4 regions of the Salinivibrio sp. IB868 genome follow, and region 3 is predicted to be linked to each of the others. Evidence: predicted binding sites of a transcription regulator. Region 3 holds the regulator's gene; each other region holds the start of a gene.
The links. The regulator CRP, encoded in region 3, controls carbon source genes, mostly activating them, when cyclic AMP is high. The targets are predictions, from matches to a motif close to TGTGANNNNNNTCACA.
Positions count from the first base shown of each region.

Region 1: the regulator CRP is predicted to act here: its motif matches at 2,818-2,833, upstream of cdd (cytidine deaminase).
Region 2: the regulator CRP is predicted to act here: its motif matches at 738-753, upstream of BZG20_RS01570 (NupC/NupG family nucleoside CNT transporter).
Region 4: the regulator CRP is predicted to act here: its motif matches at 1,309-1,324, upstream of BZG20_RS13150 (CidA/LrgA family protein).

Region 1 is NZ_MUEW01000001.1:75,795-81,592, reverse strand. Features, by position in the region: gene sbcB (exodeoxyribonuclease I) at 1-1,089, shown strand, start outside; gene BZG20_RS00360 (hypothetical protein) at 1,360-1,863, shown strand; gene BZG20_RS00355 (ABC transporter substrate-binding protein) at 1,955-2,689, shown strand; gene cdd (cytidine deaminase) at 2,892-3,782, shown strand; gene BZG20_RS00345 (DMT family transporter) at 3,881-4,780, shown strand; gene BZG20_RS00340 (thiopurine S-methyltransferase) at 4,905-5,525, opposite strand; gene BZG20_RS00335 (hypothetical protein) at 5,715-5,798, shown strand, end outside.
Region 2 is NZ_MUEW01000001.1:345,483-351,280, reverse strand. Features, by position in the region: gene BZG20_RS01575 (divalent metal cation transporter) at 1-386, opposite strand, end outside; gene BZG20_RS01570 (NupC/NupG family nucleoside CNT transporter) at 967-2,175, shown strand; tRNA gene BZG20_RS01565 (tRNA-Ser) at 2,358-2,448, shown strand; gene BZG20_RS01560 (toll/interleukin-1 receptor domain-containing protein) at 3,004-3,585, shown strand; gene BZG20_RS01555 (TIR domain-containing protein) at 3,594-4,172, shown strand; gene BZG20_RS01550 (hypothetical protein) at 4,175-4,612, shown strand; gene BZG20_RS01545 (hypothetical protein) at 4,716-5,591, shown strand.
Region 3 is NZ_MUEW01000003.1:234,862-240,659, reverse strand. Features, by position in the region: gene BZG20_RS04650 (phosphoribulokinase) at 1-848, shown strand, start outside; gene crp (cAMP-activated global transcriptional regulator CRP) at 1,098-1,730, shown strand; gene BZG20_RS04640 (ABC transporter substrate-binding protein) at 1,861-2,727, shown strand; gene BZG20_RS04635 (DUF1338 domain-containing protein) at 2,795-3,586, opposite strand; gene astD (succinylglutamate-semialdehyde dehydrogenase) at 3,597-5,078, opposite strand; gene astA (arginine N-succinyltransferase) at 5,080-5,798, opposite strand, start outside.
Region 4 is NZ_MUEW01000012.1:59,517-65,314, forward strand. Features, by position in the region: gene msrB (peptide-methionine (R)-S-oxide reductase MsrB) at 1-23, opposite strand, end outside; gene BZG20_RS13145 (LrgB family protein) at 144-851, opposite strand; gene BZG20_RS13150 (CidA/LrgA family protein) at 858-1,289, opposite strand; gene BZG20_RS13155 (helix-turn-helix transcriptional regulator) at 1,706-1,969, shown strand; gene BZG20_RS13160 (HipA domain-containing protein) at 1,982-3,229, shown strand; gene BZG20_RS13165 (LysR family transcriptional regulator) at 3,328-4,230, shown strand; gene BZG20_RS13170 (hypothetical protein) at 4,472-4,927, opposite strand; gene BZG20_RS13175 (hypothetical protein) at 5,346-5,798, opposite strand, start outside.

The sequences.
Region 1 (5,798 bases), on a different contig from region 3:
TACACGCTGTACCGCAACTTTTTTGACCCATACGGATGGAGTTGGCAAAACGGTAATTCGCGCTGGGATTTGCTCGATGTAATGCGCGCCTGCTACGCACTGCGTCCGGATGGTATTGAATGGCCCCACGATGACAACGGTAAACCCAGCTTTAAACTAGAAAACCTTTCTGTTGCCAATGGTATAGAACATAGCGACGCACACGATGCGATGGCGGATGTGCACGCGACCATAGAGCTGGCGAAAAAGGTTAAGGCGGCACAGCCACGGCTATTTGATTATTTGTTAAAACATCGGAATAAAAACAAAATCAAGCACCTGATCGATGTGGTGAATATGACGCCTCTCGTGCATGTCTCTGGCATGTTCGGCACCGAGCGAGGCAACACCAGCTGGATTGTGCCCGTTGTTTGGCATCCTGATAACCCCAATGCCGTGATTACTGTCGATCTGGCCCGTGACCCGGCCCCTTTGTTTGAATTGGACGCTGATACGTTACGCGAGCGCCTGTATACCCCGCACCACGACCTCACGGAAGGACAGTTACCGGCACCACTTAAACTGGTGCATATCAATAAATGCCCCGTTCTCGCCGATGCAAAAACATTACGACCAGAGGATGCTGCCCGACTCGGTGTGGATCGCGAAGCGTGCTTACAACACCTAAAAGCATTGAAAGCCGCGCCAGAATTACGCGAAAAGCTCGTTGCCGTGTTTGCCGATGCCAAGCCTTTCAACGATCAGGACGTGGATACGGCCCTGTATGCGGGCTTTTTCTCGAAAAGCGACCGCAGTGCGATGGACATCATCCGTGCACGCGATCCTGAGAATCTTGCAGCCCTGGATCTCAGTGTTGATGACTGGCGCATTAAGCCGCTGTTATTCCGTTATCGCGCGCGCAATTACCCATGGACGCTCACCGAAGCCGAGCAGCAAAAATGGTTTATGCATCGACGTGATTACTTTGAAACACACCTTCCTGCTTATATGGATAACTTGCAGCATCTCGCTGAACAGCACCAAGCTGAGGAGGATAAAGTTCGCGTTTTAAAAGCGATTTACCACTATGTGGAATCACTGGTTGGCTAACACTGGCACGGTTGCTAAAGACGCATCGCGAATACACCGTCCGGTCAGTAAGGCGACCGACCATCACTCCGACCTTAGTCTACCTATCAGGTAGCGGTGGTGGACAGGTTTGGTCGCCTTTTGTTTTTAACGTCATGTTTTTTAAGTTATTAACTAGCAATGCTGACACACTGCCCACTTTGTCCTACCAAAAAAAAGATAGCTTGACCAGTTGCAGTTCTGTGATTTGAGTCCACACTTTTAAAAAGGATGTTGTTTGGAGTGTGGGCAATGATGACAACAAAAGTAGATACGCGCTGTTACCGCTTTCCCGAGGTTGATTTTGAACCAGAAAGCCGTACGTTATATTGGGCCGATGACACGATCACGGTTCTCTCTTACGAAGAGTCTCGTTTACTCGAGATGCTTTGCTACTATGCCGGAGAGGTACTCTCTAGCCGCACCTTATTCAAACAAGTGGCCTTGCCCGACAGCTCATTTGCCCAGCATCAAAGTGTGGTGACATCATTAATGGCCAAATCCTACCGCAACGGCAAAAAGTGCCTTCCCTTTGAGGTAGTCGGTGAATTTGGTTTTCGTGTGTCGCTTCCGCAGCAAACACTTGCCAAGCGTCCAGGACGAGCAGCAAACGCTGCATCACAGACGCCTCCACCGTCTTTAACGCACTCAACGACCATTGAAGAGTCGTCGTTTAGTATCGCTAAACCACTCACGATCCTGGTCACGGCAGCGGCGGTCATTATTGGCATGACAGCATTATTGACTCAAGCTTAGCGTGTTTGATGCCCGTGGTGCGCCACGGGCGTGTCGTGTTAGGTCGTCGTTTTTGCTTTGTCCATCGGCTTTAAAATCTGAGAGAGAGATAATGCCACGCCGCTATTTACCGCTTCTGTTGTTTATCACGCTGCTCAGCCTCTCCACCCCTACCCGAGCCACCATTGAACAAACCTATGTCGCACACCTTGGCGAACTACCTGGCTTGATCAATTTGGACGGTAGCGGCGCGTTTGTCGATTTCGTCCGCTACCTTGATGCGCAAGACCCTAGCACCAAGATTATTATCGAGGTTTTCCCTATTCATCGCGCGATAAACAGTGTCGCACAAGGGCGAGCCGACTTTGGTTTACCCGCGGTGCGTCCGACGCGGGAAGTGTTCACCTTGCCTTTCGACTTTAGCGAGGTGTCATTTGGCCAGGTCACGCATGTCCTTTACACCAATAAAGCGCTCCCGCTCTCGGTCAAAGCGCTGTGGGCAACCCCCTCACGCTATACCATTGAAGCCGTCCCCTACTATATGCCTTTTAAGGTGCAACGCTCGCACAGTATTAAACAATCTTTGTTGCGCTTGGCCGCGGGGAGAATTGATGGTTTCGTTTGGGCGCAAGAGGAAGCTGACATGGCACTTAAAGAGCTAGGTTTAACCATGATCAAACGCGCACACTTTGCTGACTTCCACGATGTCTTCATCATTCCTAAAGGCGAAGCGGGCCGAGAAATCGATGCGTATCTCACACGACTGATTACTCGCTTGCGTGACCAGGGCGATCTCACGCGTGAGTATCGTAAGGTACATCGCCCCTATGTCGATTGGCAGCCATAATGCATCAACCGTCTTTCGGCTCGCGGACGTGTCTGCCTACGCACGTCGTCATGATGGCCACATTAAGAGGCATAAAAATATTGATGTCACTCTAACTTTCAGCAACAAATCCGCTCTTGCAAAACATGCGTGACATTACTCACACAATTATTGAAAAGGCTTCTCTACACTGTCCTCCCGTTAACGATAAAGAAGAGATGCTATGCGAACCGCACTAACTGACGCACTGACACAATTACCCGACGCCCTACAAAGCGTTGTCTCTGATTGGATAAATGACGCAAACTTTGGTGCTACCTTCACACCAGAGCAGGTGGCGCAGATGGAATCCGCCAGTGGCCTTAACGGCGCCGCACTGCGTCTTGCTTTATTGCCTTTGGCGGCGGCCTATGCGGTTACCCCCATTTCTCAGTTTAATGTTGGTGCTATTGTCCGTGATGAAAGTGGCACCCTGTATTTAGGCGCAAACATTGAATTCACCGGGGTGCAGCTAGGGCAGACAGTGCATGCCGAGCAATGCGCTATCAGCCATGCTTGGACAAAAGGGGCAAAACGCCTCACCGATATTACGATCAATTACAGCCCATGTGGTCACTGTCGGCAGTTCATGAATGAGCTCAATGGCGCTGAGTCCTTGATCATCCAGCTGCCACAATCCGATCCGAAAGATTTGCACACCTATCTACCCGAGCCGTTTGGTCCTGCCGATTTGGGGATTGACTCTCGTTTATTGACTGACGAGTCCAATCAATTATCAACGGATGATATCGATATCCCATTGCTAAAAGCCGCCGCTGACGCCGCTAACCGCAGTCACGCGCCCTACTCAGGTAACTATAGCGGGGCAGCGGTTGAAACCAATGATGGCGAATTTTTCTCTGGCATGTATGCCGAGAACGCGGCTTTTAACCCAAGTCTTCCGCCTCTTCAGGTTGCATTAATTGCGGTCAATATGGCGGGCTACCATTGGACAGACATTCGCTCTGTTGCGTTGGCCGAAATGGCAACGAGTACAGTCAGTCACCTTGCCGATACCCAGGCAACACTGGATGCCATTGACCCAGATATTCCCTTAGTGTATTCAACCCGCTAAGCGCCCTCCTTATTTGTCCGGCCCTCAGGGGATTTCAGGTCGCCCTGAGGTCGGATTTGCGCTACTATCCGTGCGTCTTTTTTCGGATAGTCACGGCAATGAAACAGATTCATAATCCACTCCAAGGTGCGGCCTGGATGCTGACCGCAGGCCTGTGTTTTGCCCTCGTTAACAGCCTGTCTCAGTACGTTAGTTTTAAAATGGGCTTACCCTCTACCACGGTTGCCTTCATTCAATACGCCATCGCCTTGGTTGCGATGATCCCCTGGTTGAAGCAACTCGGGATCCGTCAAGCACTCAAAACCCAACACCTTGGTCAGCATTGTCTGCGGGTGTTTGTCTCCGTGATTGGCATTCAACTGTGGCTGTGGGCGCTGGCCTACCCAGTGCCCATTTGGCAAGGGATTGCGCTATTAATGACCTCACCGCTATTCGCAACGGTAGGCTCTGGGCTGTTTTTACGAGAGCGAGTGGGGATCGCGCGCGGTCTTGCGACGCTCGCTGGGTTTTGCGGCGCCATGATTATCCTCGAGCCTTGGTCAAATGCGTTCACTTGGGCAACGTTATTGCCTGTTGGTGCGGCGTTTTTCTGGGCCACCTACTCGCTGATGGTGAAACGTTTATCCGCTTATGACCCGCCCACCACCATGGTGGTATATCTACTTTTGTTGATCACGCCCTTTAATTTGCTACTCGCCGTGCCTGATTGGACGCTCCCTCAGACATCCACTGCTTGGTGGATGTTATTTGGCGCCGGCATACTGACCGCCCTCGCACAGTGGGCCATTGCCAAGGCATATGCTGTTTCCGATGCCTCTTTTGTGCAGCCTTTTGATCACGCTAAACTCCCTCTTAACGTCCTCTTTGGTTGGCTGGTGTTTAGTTGGGTTCCACCCGGCCGACTGTGGTTAGGGGCAGGTATTATTATTGCAGCGGTCTTTTTTATTACTCACTGGGAATCACGCCAATACACGCAGGCACAAAATAAGCTCGCGTAGTCGGTTTGCCAGTTTCTACGCTTTCTTGCCCACTAAGATGGCTGCTTACGCCGTCAAAGAGCGTGCGACGTCAAAGAAAAGGGGCCGTCATGGCCCCTTGACACATTCTCACCCACATCGGCCACTACGACGCCGCTGCTTTGATTAACCACACTTGTTCACCACGCTCGCCGTCGGGTTCCGTGTGTGTCTCGAGCAACCTGATGTCTAAGCCTTGGAACGCCTCTTCTACCACCGACGCATCAATGGAAAATGGCGGCGTGTCATCCGTTTGCGGATAAAATAAGGTAATCAGCAGCAAACGCCCTCCAGGTGCCAGCAAGGTTCGAATATGGCTGACATACTGCGCGCGCATAGCAGGCGGCATGGCCACCAAGGCGGCGCGATCATAAATCAATGGCATAGGACTCAGGCGCGCGGTGAAGAAATCGCCATTGATCAGCTCCAGTTCATCAAAACAATAGTGCATATGCCCTGACGGTGCGCGATAAACCTGAGGGGTATATAAGTTTTCCGAGAAAAACGCACGCACTGCGATCTCACTAAGCTCGACGCCAATCACATGCTGATGTTTTTCAGCAAGCCAGTTGAGATCGATCGACTTTCCGCAAAGGGGCACCAAAACCGTTTCGTCACTTTGTGGGGCCAGTGATGACCAGTGGCGGATAAGCATCGGGTGTACCGTATCGCGATGAAAGCCTATTTGGTTTTCAGCCCAGCGCTGATGCCAGAACGCTTGTTCCATGCTCTCTCCAACGTGATGAAAACGGTGATTTTAGCAAGTTATTTCCCCAAACTCACTAACGTCGAGACTCAGGCGCGTTAGACGCTATTATCGATCTTGATCACAAACTAGCCACTAAGTGACTTGCGAGTGACGCCACAAAACATTACTGTTTAAACATACAGTATTGATTATATATACAGGTTTTTTATGTACGTGACGTCTAATGTGTCAAATCAAGCTAAGGTTCAGTCTCCCGCGCGTGTCACGCCATCATCTTGCTATCATGCTGCT
Region 2 (5,798 bases), on a different contig from region 3:
AGTGAGAGATCAAACGGCACAAAATAGCTGAGCAAGCTGGCGCTAAATAAGGTTAAGGCTGCGGTGTTAATCACCCCAGAGACCGCACTTAAAGCGACAAACAGCCACAAGTAAGGGCGGCCTAAACGTGCATAGCCCTCGACCAAGGTTTCACCGGTTCCTGCGGTGTATTGTACGCCTGCACGAAAAAAGGGGTATTTAAACAAGTTAACGAGCAGGATCAATGCCGCAAGCTGCCAGCCATAAATGGCTCCGGCTTTGGTTGAAGCAACAAGGTGAGAGCCGCCTACAGCTGCCGCGGCCATCATTATACCTGGCCCCAATGCGCGTAGACGTTGCATCACCGACAAGCTAGATCCTGCCTGATGCGAAGAGACGGTTTGCATGTGTGTTTCCTTTATTATGGTTGCGTTGTTGTGTTTGCTTTGTTTTATGTTTTTTAGCGCTATTGCTTTTGTTTTTTCCATTGAGGCGTATTTTTATCACTTTGCCTTCAATTGTTTTGTCAATAGCCACCCATGAGTATCATATGAGCCAAACGTGTCAACCAATCTTGCCAAATTTGTTAAGCGTAGGCGTGATGCTGGGTGTGAATGATAGACACTGCCAACGTGACACAAAAAGAGGGGGATAAACATCCGACCATTGTCTGAGAGACAAGACAAAGCCAAAAGGGCAGTTTGCCACCCTCGACAATCTCTAAATAAGTGTGATCGAGCGTCAAATTCTGCTGGAAATGAGAGTTTAATCACAATAGAATGCCCGCCCAACATGTGCTCTTTGCGCAGCGATAGCCAAAGAGTGACTGTGTCGCGATTCGCGGCTGAAGAAAAAGCGTCCAAGGTCGGGCCCACCTTCACCGAACCCGCGGTACGATGTAACGCATGATGGAACCTCTTGCCACCCCGGCAGCGTGTCGTACTCATCCGTACCGCAAGTGCAACACAACGGCAAGGTAATCTATTTATGCAACTCCTCTATAGTGCGGCAGGTCTGGTCGCTCTGTTTCTGTGCGCGTGCGCATTTTCCACCAACCGAAAAGCCATCAACTGGCGAACAGTGCTAGGCGCGGTTGGCCTGCAAGCTGGGTTTGCTGCCCTGGTGCTCTATATTCCCTTTGGTCAAGCCATGCTAGGGGCAATGAGTAATGGCGCGGCGAAGCTGCTCTCCTTTGCCAACGAAGGCATCGAGTTTGTGTTTGGACCACTGGCGAACGATGGGTTTATTTTCGCTGTTAAAGTACTGCCGTTAATCATTTTTATCAGTGCGCTGATTTCTCTCCTTTATCATCTCGGCATTATGCAATGGGTTATTAAATTGCTCGGCGGCGGCATACAGCGATTACTCGGCACCAGCCGCGCAGAGTCTCTGGTGGCAACCAGCAACATCTTTCTTTCTCAGGGCGAATCTCCTTTGGTAGTTCGCCCTTTTCTTAGCAAAATGACCCGCTCTGAACTCTTCGCCGTAATGGTCGGCGGTATGGCCTCAGTGGCCGGCAGTGTACTTGGCGGATATGCCGCCATGGGCGTGGATTTAAAATACCTGATTGCCGCGAGCTTTATGGCCGCGCCCGGTGGATTATTGATGGCCAAAATCATCGTCCCTGAGACGGAAACACCGGCTGAGCAAAACCAGGTGGAGATCAGCGATAGCGACCAAGCGAACGCGATTGATGCTTTGGCCAGCGGCGCGATGAACGGTATGAAAGTCGCGGTGGCCGTGGGTACCATGCTGGTGGCCTTTATCAGTGTGATTGCAATGCTAAACGCCGGGCTCGGGAGCATTGGCGAGCTGCTTGATTTAGAAGGCTTAAGCCTAGAAAGCCTGTTCGGCTATTTATTCTCACCCTTGGCATTGCTTACTGGGGTGCCGGTGCATGAAGTGTTTGCCGTCGGCAACCTATTAGGGCAGAAAATCGCACTCAATGAGTTTGTCGCCTTCTTATCCTTTTCCGATATCAAAGCGAACCTGTCGGTGCAAAGCCAGGTGATTGTCACCTTTGCCTTGTGTGGCTTTGCCAACATTGGCTCGATTGCCATTCAACTTGGCTCGATTGGTGCTATGGTGCCCGAACGCCGCAAAGATGTGGCAAGCCTTGGCGTACGCGCAGTGATTGCCGCCACCTTTGCCAACCTAATGAGTGCGGCACTGGCGGGTATTTTTATCGCGCTATAAACACTGCGCAGCAAAGAGACTCAGCTAACGTGTCTCAGTTAAAAGCAGGGGCGATTGGCGGTAAGCTAATCGCCTTTTGCTAGCACGTTCGCCAAGCTGATCATTGATTGAGCGAGCAGACAAAAAGCGGCAAATAAAGGGTTTACAAGCCACAGCGAACCCAATAATATACGCCGCGTTCCGGAGAGATGGCTGAGTGGTTGAAAGCACCGGTCTTGAAAACCGGCAAGGGTTAATAGCCCTTCTAGGGTTCAAATCCCTATCTCTCCGCCATATGCCGAAAAGCCGCTGCTCAGTCAGCGGCTTTTTTGCGTTTAACCCCTTATAAATCCCCAAACCCTGACCGCGCCAACATTTTAGACCCCTTTGCCTAAACACATTACCCAGCGTTTGATAATCTAAGCCCCTAAAATTCTCGCCCATACATGGCCTTTTGGACGCCGCCAACCAGAGGGCGGTAGCGTGGGGGTTAAAGCGCATTCCACTAAACTGCCAAGCTATATATTTACACAGCTTATCGGCGAGGGAAGCCAGATTGTGTGCACGATTATCCGACACACATTCACATTATCACCAAACGAAAAAAATAGAAATGCTATTTAATCAATGGGTTGCATTTTATTGCTTGAGGGTAATGTGAACGCCTGAGCCATGATAGGCGGCATGCACACTTTCGTAGACGAGATGATTGCTTTAATTGCTGTAAATGTGTTTAATAATAAGTAGTTAGATGAAAAAAGACGCGTATAACGGTTTTGGGAAATCGCGCATGCGCACTAATACAATGTTAAGCAACATGGTAAAGAGTAGGAATACTAGGGAACACAATTGGCTCTGCTCAAAAAATCACAATTACTGAACGTCTACAATAACCGTCAATCGTACATTATCGACGAGGCGGGAGAGATGAGGTTCGCGAAGAAGAAGCTTGAAGAATCAGCTCAAGCGTTCTCGTATGCTGAAAGCTATGACATTTTTCTCTCACATTCCTTCGATGATGCGAGAGTGGTGAAAATAGTAAAAGAGTTGCTCGAAGAGAGTGGTTACAGCGTCTATGTGGACTGGATAGAAGATGACCATCTGGATCGTGGTGAAGTTTCCCCCGAAACTGCAGCAGTTCTTCGAAATAGAATGAACAATTGCTCCTCACTAATCTATTTGACCTCGCCGTCAGCGGAAAAATCTCTTTGGATGCCGTGGGAGCTTGGATACATGGATGCAAAAACTGGTCGAGTCTCTGTTGCGCCAATAGTCGGAGATGACGAGCAATTTGAAGGTAGAGAGTATTTAGGCATGTATCCCTACTTGGATCTGACTATGAATAAATTCTATGTCCACAAAAGGTCGAACGAATGGGTTAATTTGGATGGCTGGATGCGCGGGGAAAATCCAAAAGTTTTTAAATATTGAGGGAGCGTATGGCAAAGAGGGTGTTTTTTAGCTTTCATTATAAAGACGTTGCTGAGTTTAGGGCTAATGTTGTTAGAAACCATTGGAGGTTTAAGCTTAACCGTGAAATAGCTGGCTATCACGATGCATCAATATGGGAGAGCGCAAAAAAACAAGGTGACGTTGCGCTCAAAAAACTAATAAATTCGGGCTTAGAAAGGACTTCGAATACTTGTGTTCTAATAGGTAGCCAGACGTATGAGCGACCGTGGGTAAGATACGAACTCCTGAAAAGCTTCAAAAGGGGAAATAATATCGTTGGCGTTCATGTCAATTCAATAAAATGCAGGAACCAACAGACCAAAATAAAGGGGCCAAACCCACTAGAGTATGTAGGGGTTACCTTTTCCGATTCTGGTTTGACAGCCACTCTATGGGAGAAAATTAATGGGAAATGGGTGAAATACGACAAGATTGGTGGAACTGCATCTTATCGGGTTGAAGTCGCTCAAAAATATAGAGGAAATAGTTACAATCTTAGTAACTTTTTCAACGTATATGATTGGGTGTCTGATAACGGATACAATAATTTCGCGAGTTGGATATAGCAATGTCGAATCCAGACGCACTAACCGAAGAATCACCATCGGTTCAAGCTCACCTGCAAATTATGCAGGGCGTAATTAGTCGGATGGCTGCAAATAGTACGGCATCAAAGACGTGGTGTATCACGATCGTGTCAGCAATACTGGTTTTGGTTGCCGACAAAAGCAAGCCAGAATATGCATTTATAGCGTTAGTACCTATTTTGCTCTTCTTGGCCCTAGACTCATATTATTTGGCGCTCGAAAAAGCATTTAGAGATTCCTACAACGAATTTATTGGTAAGCTTCATGATCAAAGGATTTGTTCAGAGGATCTATATTCTGTTGTGCCCAAAGGAAATATGACAAATCATCAAATAGCTGCACTAAAATCGTTCTCTGTGTGGGGGTTTTACGTGTGCCTCGGAGTAATGGTTTCTTTGGCCAAAGAACTCGTACTTTAGCGCACTAAGGTTTGGCGCTTAACAAACGCATGTTGCCGGACTGGTTTTTCGCTGCGCTCCAAACCAGCCGCAAATGCGGGCGTTATGAATAAAAGGAAACATCATGGATAGATTGATAGTCCCTGTATATCTTAATCAAAAGCTTGTTTTTGATTTGCTGGCAATGCTACAGGGTGGAATTAGTACAGTAACCACGGTTACTGAATCTTCGTTGAATAAGAATACTGATGGCGAAAAGGTTTCCGCTGGTTTTGGGTTGAGTGAAGCTTTCTCTACTCTTCTGAAAATAGATCTTACTGGTTCCAAAGAAAAAACTGTGGGAACCGAAGAAGCAAATACATCATCTCAAGAAAGAGTCCACACTCCTGCATCGCTATTTTTTCAATTGCGGAACACTCTTTTAGAAAAAGGGTACCTTAAAGAAACTCATGAAGAGCTTCCTAAGGCTGGTGATTTTGTCGAGTTCGAAGGTTTCCTTAAAAGAAACCCGATCGTTGAGACTATCGATAGCCTTGCTGAAATGATGGACATGGCTGATGTATTTGAAGACAAACCACAGCCTAAGAAAGGTCGGCGTAATCAGATATCTGAAAATCAGAAAATTAAACAACAGATGCTTAGATTTTCGGATACACTAAAGGCTGGTAGTACTATTGACCTAAGTTCTGCTAGCTTGAAAGCTGGATACACAGCAGTTGTGACAGTCGAGACAGGATTTCTTAATGATCCATTGATGTCTGATTTAGTTGACGGTCAGTTTAAGATAATTGGGAAAGTTATTAAAAGTGTTAGTGATTCTTCAGATTCTATCAATCTGCTTAGAAAAACTGCGCTTAGCAAGATGCCATCAACTTTAATGCTTGACGCGCTGGGAAATTTGAGTTCTTTGGGTAGTGAACAAGGTTTTGATATTCCGGACTTAAAGTTAGAAATTGAAGGGCCTGCAATTCAAATTCTTCCCATTGCTATTTATGCATAACAAATAAGAATAAGTGTCGCGCAGCCGACACTTTATTTGGGTGTTGAACAAGCCCGTTGCTTTATTAAGTAAATAGCTCGAAAGCGCATAGATAGGCGCTGCGTCTGGCACTTTTTTCAGCGCGAGCGCAGCCAAGAAACAAGCGGATACATTGTTACTTAAAAAGTGGTACTCGGCGAGATCAACGCCACAAAAGAATTGAGTAGA
Region 3 (5,798 bases):
TTGCGGTCACCGGCTCGTCAGGGGCCGGCACCACCACCACCTCGGAAGCCTTCCGAAAGATGTTCCAAATGATGAACATCAAAGCGGCCTGGCTAGAAGGGGACAGCTTTCATCGCTTTACCCGTCCCGAAATGGACGTCGAGATCCGTAAAGCGCGTGAGCAAGGTAAACATATCAGCTATTTTGGCCCCACCGCCAACGACTTCCCTCGGCTGGAACAGTTTTTTCGTGAGTATGGTGACCAAGGCACCGGGAAGTACCGCCGCTACTTACATACCTTTGATGAAGCGGTGCCCTATAACCAAATGCCTGGTACCTTCACGCCATGGCAAGACTTGGCCGACAATACCAATGTATTGTTTTACGAAGGGTTGCACGGCGGCGTGGTCGACGGTGACGTCAACGTTGCGCAGCACGTCGATCTCTTGATTGGTATGGTCCCCATCGTCAACTTAGAGTGGATTCAAAAATTTGTCCGTGATACGCGCGATAGAGGCCATTCTCGTGAAGCGGTGACCGACTCGATTGTGCGCTCAATGGATGATTATCTGCACTATATCACCCCGCAGTTTTCTCGTACCCATATCAACTTTCAGCGCGTTCCCACGGTAGATACCTCAAACCCATTAAATGCCAAAGGGATTCCGTCTTTGGATGAAAGCTTTGTGGTGATCCGCTTTCGTGGCATGAAAAACGTCGACTTCCCTTATCTGTTGCAAATGATCACCGGGTCGTTTATGTCGCGCCATAACACCTTAGTGGTGCCGGGAGGAAAAATGGGCTTTGCAATGGAATTGATCATACGTCCATTGATCCAGCAATTGATAGAAAAAGGCAAGATTGGCTGAGGCGTAGCGCATTCATGATGTATTACTTCTCAAGCCGTGATCTTAGCCACGTTTTTGCCAGTTTTTTAGGCGGTTGGCCTAGATCAAAATCAAGAAATCACCAACAAAAAAAGATACACTCTTGTTAACATACAGTGAGCTTGTAGCCCGCGTTCAGACTTCGTATTCTGTGCAATGATCTGATGGGTTACCCCTCAGACAAAGATAGGACGTTGTTGCCGGGCAACACATGCAGAGGAAATAAGTTATATGGTTCCAGGAAAACCTCAAACAGACCCTACACTCGAGTGGTTCCTTTCACATTGTCATATTCATAAGTATCCGTCGAAAAGCACGCTTATCCATGCTGGTGAAAAGGCGGAGACCTTGTATTACATCGTGAAAGGGTCTGTGGCCGTACTGATCAAAGATGAAGAAGGCAAGGAAATGATCCTGTCTTACCTTAACCAAGGTGACTTCATCGGTGAGCTCGGGCTTTTCGAAGAAGACCAAGAGCGCACTGCTTGGGTACGCGCCAAATCACCGTGTGAAGTGGCAGAAATTTCATTCAAAAAGTTCCGCCAGCTTATCCAAGTGAATCCTGATATCTTGATGCGCTTGTCCTCACAAATGGCGCGCCGCTTGCAGGTAACGAGCCAAAAGGTGGGGGATCTTGCCTTCCTGGACGTCACAGGGCGCATTGCGCAAACCCTATTGAACTTGGCGAAGCAGCCTGATGCCATGACGCATCCTGATGGTATGCAGATTAAGATCACCCGTCAGGAAATTGGCCAAATCGTTGGCTGCTCACGCGAAACAGTGGGACGTATCCTTAAAATGCTGGAAGAGCAAAACCTCATTTCCGCACACGGTAAAACCATCGTGGTATACGGCACACGCTAATCGCGCCGCTCTCTGTATCACCAACCGACGCCCTGGCGTCGGTTTTTTTATCTCCATTATCTGGCAAGCACGCGGATTGCTTCTACACTCAAAACGACATGGTTAACATAAAATTAACAAGGTGTCGTTTATGAAAAAACTCATGATTACCCTCACCGCCTTCGCGCTCTCTGTGTTTTCAGTCCATGCTGCGTCCAATACGACGATTGTCCACCCCGAGCCACGCGCCGGCTCGGCGCTTGATCTCTATGCCATTGAGCTCATCGAGTTTCTTGCCGAAAAGTCGGGAGAATCTGTTACCTTACAAGCCTTTGACGGCCAAATTGGCTCTCAATCTCGTAAGGTGGAAATGCTCAAGCAAGGCAAGCTCACCGTCGACTGGCTTGGTGCCGACCGTACACTGGAAGCTGAATTGATCCCCGTTCGCTATCCCGTGTTTCGTGGCTTACTCGGCCACCGCCTGTTTATTACCAACCAAGCCACCGAGCCCCAACTTGCTCAGATAAGTAGCGCGAGTGACTTGCAGTCTCTTACTATGATTCAGGGACAAGGTTGGGCCGACGTCAAGGTGCTTAACTCAGCGGGATTTCGCGTACGTGAAATATCGAGCTTTGAAAACATTTTCAAAGTGGTTGATACGGGCCGGGCCGATCTCTTCCCTCGTGCCTTGATTGAGCCTTTTAGTGAATTAGCCGAGCGGCCGCAATACGGTAACCTGTTAGTTGACCCACACCTGATGCTGATCTATCGCTTCCCAATGTTCCTGTTTGTGTCTCCGCAACATGCTGACGTCGCCGAGATGTTAAATGGCGCTTTTGAAGCGGCGTATCAAGACGGATCATTTATCGAGTTTTTCAATAATGCGCCTTTAGTTAAGGAAACCTTTGAAAAGGCGAACATTGGTGAGCGTACTGTCATCCGAGTCGACAACCCGCATTTAAGCAACGAAACACAAGCGATTCCAGACACGTTTTGGCTCGACATCGAGGCTCAATAGACGATAAAAAAGGGAGCGTATCACACGCTCCCTTTTCCCATGATGTCGATAAGCAATGTGTGACGCACTAATGGGTGCTTTCAAAGATTTTGTCTGCCGAAGCAGCCACAAAACCTTGGTAGAGTTCACCATTGGGCAACACATACCGCTTAGCAAACTCGTAAAAGCCACCCGGGATGGTTTGCGTGCAATCGGAGAAAGTAACGGGCACGCGGTCAGCCATGGTGGAGGATTGCTCCAGATACACAGATGCATCCCCTTTGACTTCCCCACCTGACTCGTTAATCGCAAAGCCATTATCACGCAATCGGTTGTTCACCGAGAGGCAATCATCATGCGCATTCAGCTGATTCACACTCACGGTAAAATGGTTCGCACCATAACCGTGTGCCGCCACCCAAGACGCATATTCACTCTCTTCGGCAAGCGTTTGATAGGTTGCCCAATCAATATCCCATAGGCGGCCCTGATGGAGAAAATCGCTGCCTGTAAGTGACGACGCATCAACTTGTGCCACCAGCTTCTCAACAATCGCCTGAAGCGCGGGCGAGCATTGCTCGACCATCAACTCACTGATAAAGACTTTCGGCATCAAGGGATCGGGGTGCTCAAAATGGCAAGCCTTGAGCTTTTTCGCTTCAAAGGTATAGTCACCTTTTTGCTGATACCCCAAGGCGAGAAATGGACGCGCGAGTACCTTTAGTCCAACCTTAGGCAAACCAAATGTCCGTAAGGCAATATGGTCATTGATCAAAGGTTGCCCTTCCTCTAATAAGGCATGCACCTTATGTGCCGAAGGGCACAGGCGGTTGATGTAGTCCTGCCACAGTTTGTCGAATAACGCTTGGCCACTGTCCATGTTGCTCTCCTTAGTCCTGTTGAGTCGGTATACCGGGGGCGAACGTCTCGGGAAGCATCACCTGCTCGCCCTCCATGGATGCCATGGGATAAGCACAATAATCTGCCGCGTAATACGCGCTAGGGCGTAAGTTCCCCGAAGCACCTGGCCCACCAAATGGCGCATCGCCACTGGCTCCGGTCAGTTGACGATTGCGGTTAACAATCCCTGCACGAATATGGTCAAGGAAATACTGCCATTCACCATCGTCTTCACTGATAAGCCCGGCAGACAATCCATAACGGGTGTCATTGGCTTTGGTGACCGCATCGGCCATATCCTGGTAACGCTGCACTTGCAACAACGGGCCAAAATACTCTTCATCCGGTAAGTCTTGGATACCACTGACATCCAAGATCCCTGGCGAGATCACCGCATCATGCTGATGTTCACACTCAATCACTGGCTTCGCGCCCAGATCAACAAGCTTTTGTTGTGTCGCCAGGATGCCTTCCGCTGCCGCCACTGAGATCTGTGCGCCCATAAACGGAGCCGGATCATCAAACTGACCGCCTACACGCACGGTTTTTGTCCATTGAGCTAGGCGAGTCAAGATCTTGTCACCCACTTCCCCCTCAGGCAACAGCAAGCGGCGCGCACAGGTACAGCGTTGGCCGGCGCTAAGATACGCTGACTGAATGATGGTATACACGGTGGCCTCTAAATCACCAAACTGATCACTGACCACCAAGGGGTTATTTCCCCCCATTTCAAGTGCGAGCATCTTATCAGGCTGACCGGCAAACTGGCGGTGGAGAATATGGCCAGTATTGGCGCTACCGGTAAATAGCAGTCCGTCGATGCCGCGCGCTTGCGCGAGTGCCTCACCGGTATTACGGCCACCTTGCACCAAATTGATAAGGCCATGTGGCAGCCCCGCCTCTAGCCAATACGCCAGTGTTTTCTCCGCCACTTTCGGCGTCAACTCTGACGGCTTGAATACCACACTGTTACCGGCCAGTAACGCGGGAACAATGTGACCATTGGGCAGATGACCCGGGAAGTTGTAAGGACCAAAGACCGCCATCACACCTAACGGGCGGTGGCGCAACACCGCTTGCGTGCCATTGACGTCCTTCTCGCGTGAGCCCGTTCTCTCGTGGTAAGCGCGTAATGAGATCGCCACTTTTCCGACCATGGCACCGACTTCGGTTTTGGTTTCCCAGAATGGTTTGCCCGTCTCTTCCGCAATGGTGCGCGCTAAATCATCCGTATTCGCTTTCACTATCTCGGCAAAGCGCTCAACCAGCGCTTGGCGCTCGGCAAATTCAGTATTACGCCAACGAAGAAAGGCTTCACGTGCGGCGCTAACCGCTTGTTCAACCTGGGGGCGCGTCGCTTCTTCACCTTGCCAAATACACTGACTATCAAAGGGATTTTGCGAGGTCATCACCTCGCCCTCGCCTTTCACCCATTCACCGTTAATCAGATGGCCTGCTGATTGCTTTGTCATCTTATCCCTCCATGGCAATCAAACGCAGCTGATCGCCTTCTTTTACATTCAATGCATCTGCTACCGCGGGGCTGATCACCACCTGATTGGTTTCATGATCCACCGCCGCTTTCGCCGCCGTGGCGCGGAAACCGGCAAAGTCCGTGTTCGATATCAAATAGTCCTGCGCGCTGCTGTGCTCTCTTACGCTTGCCGAGGCGTTAAAAGAATGACGCACGGATTCGATATTGTGACGTAAGCATTCCACCGTGGGGCCGGCATCAAAGATGTCGACATAACCACGGCACGAAAAGCCTTCTTTTTCCAACAAGCGCAACGCTGGGCGGGTATTTGGGTGCACTTGCCCGATCACCGCTCGCGCCTCCTCACTAAGCAGGCTCACGTAAATCGGCAGTTTTGGCATCAGGTCAGCAATGAAGCCTTTCGCCCCAATCCCGGTGAGGTAGTCAGCCAACGTGAAGTCAATGTTAAAGAAGTTATCCTTCAACCATTGCCAAAACGGCGAGTTCCCCTCGTCGTCAGACACACCACGCATCTCAGCAAAGACCACGTCTGCGAAACGCTCTGGAAATTGTGCCAACATCAAAAACCGACACTTGGACAAGAGCTTGCCGTTTAGGCCGCCACGAAACTCAGGGCGCATAAACAAGGTGCAGATCTCTGTCGTGCCGGTGTAGTTGTTGCCAAACGTCAGCACTTCCACGATGTTATGCACATTCA
Region 4 (5,798 bases), on a different contig from region 3:
CACATTGATTTGTGCTGTTTCATGATCGCCTCGTTATTAGGGTTGGTGAGGATCAAGACCTGCGCATCAAGCAGAAACTTTCATCCACTCCCACTTTTCTGTTGTTACAGATAACGTAGCGCAGAAAAGCCTTTAGCGATCACCTACCAAAGCAGCTGACCCAATATAGGCGCAAGCAGCACAGTGACCATGCCCGCAATCATCATTACCACACTCGACACCACCCCTTCGGCATGGCCTATCTGATAGGCTTTAGCGGTGCCCGCTCCGTGTGCCGACGCCCCTAAACTTGCGCCGCGACCTAAGCGCGAGCGAATCGCAATCACGGTCAGAATACTTTCACCAATCGCCATGCCAATCACCCCAGTGAGAACCACAAACAGCGCAGTGAGATCGCTTTGCCCGCCAATTGCTTTGGTGGCTTCTACAGCAAAAGGGGTGGTGATTGAGCGCATCGCCAAACTGCGTTGCAGCAGTTCAGATAGCTCAAACACCCGCGCTAGCACCACGGTACTGGTAATGGCGACCAGCACAGACACTGTGACGCCTATCGATAGTGACAACCAATGGCGGCGGATGAGCGCGCGGTTATCATACACGGGGATCGCAAACGCTACAGTCGCCGGGCCCAGCAGCCACAGCAGCCAGTACGATTGCGCCATGTAGTCTTGATACGGGATGTTAAACCCAACCACCACCGCCACAATCAGCAAGGGCGCGAGCAACAATGGCATTACCAGAATGGAGGGGTGACGGCGATACAGCCATTTGCTCATGTAATAAAAGCCAAGGGTCATTAAAAAGCAGGTAACGCTTAATAACGAGGCGTGAAGCCAAGCAGGTAAAGACATCATGGCTTAGCACTCCGGTTTTAGATCAGGATGATGCGTGTGATGATGATTACTGCGGCGGCGCGCCATTTTAACCTCAAAACGATACACTTTATCGACCACCCAAGCGGTTGACGCAATCACCATCGCGGTACTTAAAATCAGTACAACCATGATCTTACCGCCTTCTTGCAGCAATAAATCTTGGTAGTTGACCACCGCCACCACCGCCGGCACAAAAAACAGCAACATCTCGGCTAACAGCCACGCTGCCCCGCGACGTAACCAATCGGCACGGACAACTTTCAACATTAATGCGCCTAACAACAGCAACATACCGGTGAGGTTGGCCGGTAGTGGAATAGCAAAGGTTGTGACCAACCAATCAGACAAAAACCAAATGCCTGCTAAGACAAAGACTTGCAGTAAGGTAAGTAAGGCGTTTTTAATCAATTGCATCGAAGGCGTGCCAAGAATCTGTGAGATGGCTCATAGTTTACGTCTTGGCAGAGAGTGAATAAAGTGACTTTTTTTTATTTAAACTATGCCAAAATGGCATGATTTGTTGAGCGATAAATCTGCGTTAGCGACGACCCAGTCCCGTGAGGAATCAGTTTTTCGTCATACATGCCTGGCAATAAAAGTGAAACTATGTTTTCATATAACTCCTTAAAAATAATTTATAGTTTCATTTTTATGGGCAGTCCGTCATGTTGTTTTTGACAAAATCGAGTCTTATCAGATTGTCTTTGATTTCTTTTTAATGTGAAACTATGATTTCATATACTGAGTTTTTATCTAGTTTTAATTTCATTATGGTGAAGTGTGATAAGGAATCGCCGCCCAAGCGCGGTGCCACCGTGTTCCCGCGGCAGATGAAAATATTGCATCAATTGGGTGAAAACATCTTATTGGCGATGAAACGTCGAGGGATCAGTCAAGATAGAATGCATCAGCGCACAGGGATCTCGAAACCAACGCTACGAAAAATCACAAAAGGCGATCCGACAGTGTCGTTAGGCCATTATGTTAATGTGCTCGCCGTACTAGGTTTGTTAGACGATCTAGGTAAAGTCGCGCTCGATGATGAACTTGGTAGGAAACTGCAAGATATCGAGTTGTTGAAAACGAGACGATAGGGCATCAAACGAATGGAAATCTTTGTCTACGCTGATTGGATTGAAACTGAGCCGCCCTTGTTTATTGGGACACTGAGAGCATCGCGAATCCGTGGTAAAGAACATTTCAGCTTTTGCTATGACAAGACCTGGCTTAAATCTAAGTATGCTTCTCAAATCGACCCTTGCCTTCATTTATATAGTGGCGAGCAGCACGCTGAAGATGACAAAAACTTCAAGATATTCTTGGATTCTTGCCCTGATCGATGGGGGCGCTTGCTGATGCAACGTCGAGAGGCTGTTATAGCCCGCATTGAGGGACGTAGAGCGAACACATTGTACGAAACCGACTATCTCCTCGGTGTTCATGACTCTTTTAGAATGGGCGCTTTAAGGTTTTGCACCGAGCATGGTGGCAATTTTCTTGACGACAATGACGATCTGGCGGCTCCAGCTATGACTTCACTCGCGGAGCTAGAATGTGCAGCGCAAGGCATCGAGGACAAACCCGACTTTGATAATCCTGACTACCTCAAATGGTTGAATATGCTTATCTCACCAGGGTCATCGTTGGGCGGAGCTAGGCCGAAAGCTTCTGTAAGAGATGTCGATGGTACTTTATGGCTGGCAAAGTTTCCAAGTCGGTATGACGATTATGATATTGGCCTGTGGGAATACTTGGTTTACCAAATGGCCTTGGACTCTGGGATCAATATGGCTGAATGTAAAGTGCAGGCCATTGGTTCAGACCACCATATTTTCCTGACTAAGCGATTTGATCGTACCGATGACGGCAGGAGACTGCAATTTACGTCAGCAATGACACAGCTTGAATATTTCGATGGCAATGATGATGGAGCGAGCTACTTAGAGTTAGCGGAGTTTCTTATCCAGAATGGTTCTAATACGCGGGCGGACTTGGCACAGCTTTGGAGACGTATGCTGTTTAATATCATGGTTGCCAATAGTGACGATCACCTACGTAATCATGGCTTTATTTTTGACACGACAGGTTGGCGACTGTCACCCGCCTACGACATCAATTCAACACAACATGCCCACGGTCTGCACTTAAATATTGACGACAAAGATAACGCTTTAGATATTGACCTAGCGTTTGAGGTGGCAGAGTACTTTCAACTCGATGTGAAAACAGCTGACAAGATTTATCATCAAGTCGCCCAAGCCGTGTCAAAGTGGGAGAGCTTGGCAAAAGAAGCGGGTATCAAACGCGGTGAGCGAGACTTAATGAGAGACTGCTTCATGCTACCGAAAGTGTAACCTAGTGACGCATGGTAACAAGTGCCAGTTCCTCTGCTTTTTTCGCCATCAACTATGCCAAAATGGCATGGTTAACGATTAGCTTTTAAGGGCCGTTTATGGATATTCGTGCGTTGCGCTATTTTATTGCCTTGGTGGAAAAGCAGAGCTTTACCGCGGCATCGGCGTCGTTGCATGTGACGCAACCGACAATCAGTAAAATGGTGCGTAACCTTGAGCAAGATGTGGGTCAGCCATTGTTGCACCGAGAGGGAAGGCGGTTTTGGTTAACCGATGCTGGTGAGGTGGTGTATCAGCGTGCGCAGAGCATTATTGCTGAGTTCGAGCAGCTAAATACTGAGCTCGACGATCTCAATCAACTGGCACGCGGCCAACTCAGGTTGGGGATGCCACCGATGATAGGGCCGCTGTATGCCAATGTATTGCGTGAGTACCGCCAACGATATCCGAATGTCGCGCTCAGTATTGTCGAATACGGTGGGCGGCGCACCGAACAAGCCCTGATCAATGGTGAGATTGATGTGGCAATCACCATGCTCACTGACACCCAGCCTGAGTGTTTGCAAAGCTTACCCTTACAAACTCACCCCATTTATGCGGTGCTGCCCAACCAAGCCGTGTGGCGCGCGGAAAAAAGCCTGACATGGCAGGCAGTCAAAGACGAGCCGTTTTATCTGTATAGCGCTGAATTTACCTTAAGCGATCGGATTATTGCCCGTTGTGAAGAGCATGGTTATCAGCCAACTATTGCCGCGCGTAGCAGTCAGTGGGATTTTTTAGCCGCCTTAGTGAAAAGTGGTGCAGGGGTGGCGTTCTTACCTGCGCCCTTATGCCAGCGCCTCAGCGCCAGCTTGGAAGACAGTGAGTTATTGCTGGTGAAACCGATAAGCCCAGCGATTGAATGGCAACTGGGGTTAGTCTGGCACGGCGAGCGTTATGTCTCACGCACCGCCGAGGCTTGGATGCAGTTGTGCCAGTCGACAGAGGTAATGGAGAAATGACGATTCCTTTCCCAAAATTGTTCCACCGAAAGACAGAGCTATCGCTCGAGTAGAGAGCTAAGTAAGCGAGTGGGTCGTCACAAGGATAGCGGCGCTAGGTTGTGTGATGGGACGTAAACCTAGGTATTGGTAAACTAAAAGGTGTAAAACGGGAAAACTCTAATTGCCAGTGACCCGCTTTTTGGGAGTGAAAGAAATAAAAAATCGACAAAATCTAATAATTGAGAATATGGTATTTTTGCTATTTTTCTTTCAGTTTTTTATATAAAATGTATTCTCTAGCATATAGAAAAAACTGAAAGCAAATAACTATTGAGAATAGAATATATGCATAATTTGTATACTCAGGTGAGAAATTGACAACTAGATCTTTTAAAGAAAAGTTCCATATGCCAATCGCAGCTATTACCATTGTCAAAATCAACACAAGAAATGAGTGAGGGCTTTTGTGCGAATATTCACCTGTAGTCACGTTATATAGTCGATTCACATTCTTACCAAGACCAACGGCTATAGTGATTGTGTTGCCATTATTAATGTTCATTGCAGAACCAGGTCGCTTAAAAATATAAAGCTTATCATGTAACAAGAATTTTTGAACTTGATAGGTGACTTGCCTTTTATTATTTTCAGAGCCTTCAGACTGTTGATAACTAGAAGTATGAACTTGAGATACTTCTCCAGTAATGATTTTCATGAGTTTTCTCTTAAATTCAGCTGGTTGGTGTGCATAGGATCCAAGTTTTATAACCAAATTCAACATCTAGTTTTATTTTGGTTGTTTTTTTGAGATGTGAATCTCGTTTTTTGTGAACTAATTCGGCATTTAACAAAGGCTGTGTTTCCTAAATCATTGAACTTATCATCCGATCCGCGATCGGATCATCAAAGCCTCAAAACAGGTCATCAGATGATGAGTAAAGCCAAGTACAAAATTAGCAATTGGAAGCAATACAATCAGGCATTGGTAAACAAAGTCATAAGACTTGGGATACCTGTTAGTTATTGAGTTGATTGATGGGTTCAATCCCTTTGGGATTAGTGTGTTAGGTGAATAATTTGATCAACAACGCCGATTGACGACATACTCGTTAGCTGTATTTACTACGATATACCTAGTTCAATATTTCACGTAAAAATATGAGTTTAGGTAGCTTTTTACCTTGCTTATCAGTACCCCAAACTACAGTTATATGACCGTCAATTGATAGGCGATTCTTCAAGTCCATTGGCTTAATTGAAGGATCTAGCTGTAACTTTACACGACGTTTGTGTAATGACGGAGCTACAACAGCCCAGCCTCGCTTAGTTGAATCTAAATCAATCGCTCGTATTTCTAGTCGAACGTCATGAAAATCTTCGATTATGTCTTCCCGCTCATCAGATTTCTCCTTATATTCAGGCATAGCTCGAACTGACGCATTAGATATTTGAATGTTTGGATCTTCGTTGAACGTGATCGTAGCCTTTGAATCACGTTTGGCAGGTTTGACAACCTTTGAGGAGTTTTCTGCTAACTTTTCTTTATCTTTAATGGCCGATATAACTATTGAAGTAAACTCCTCTGC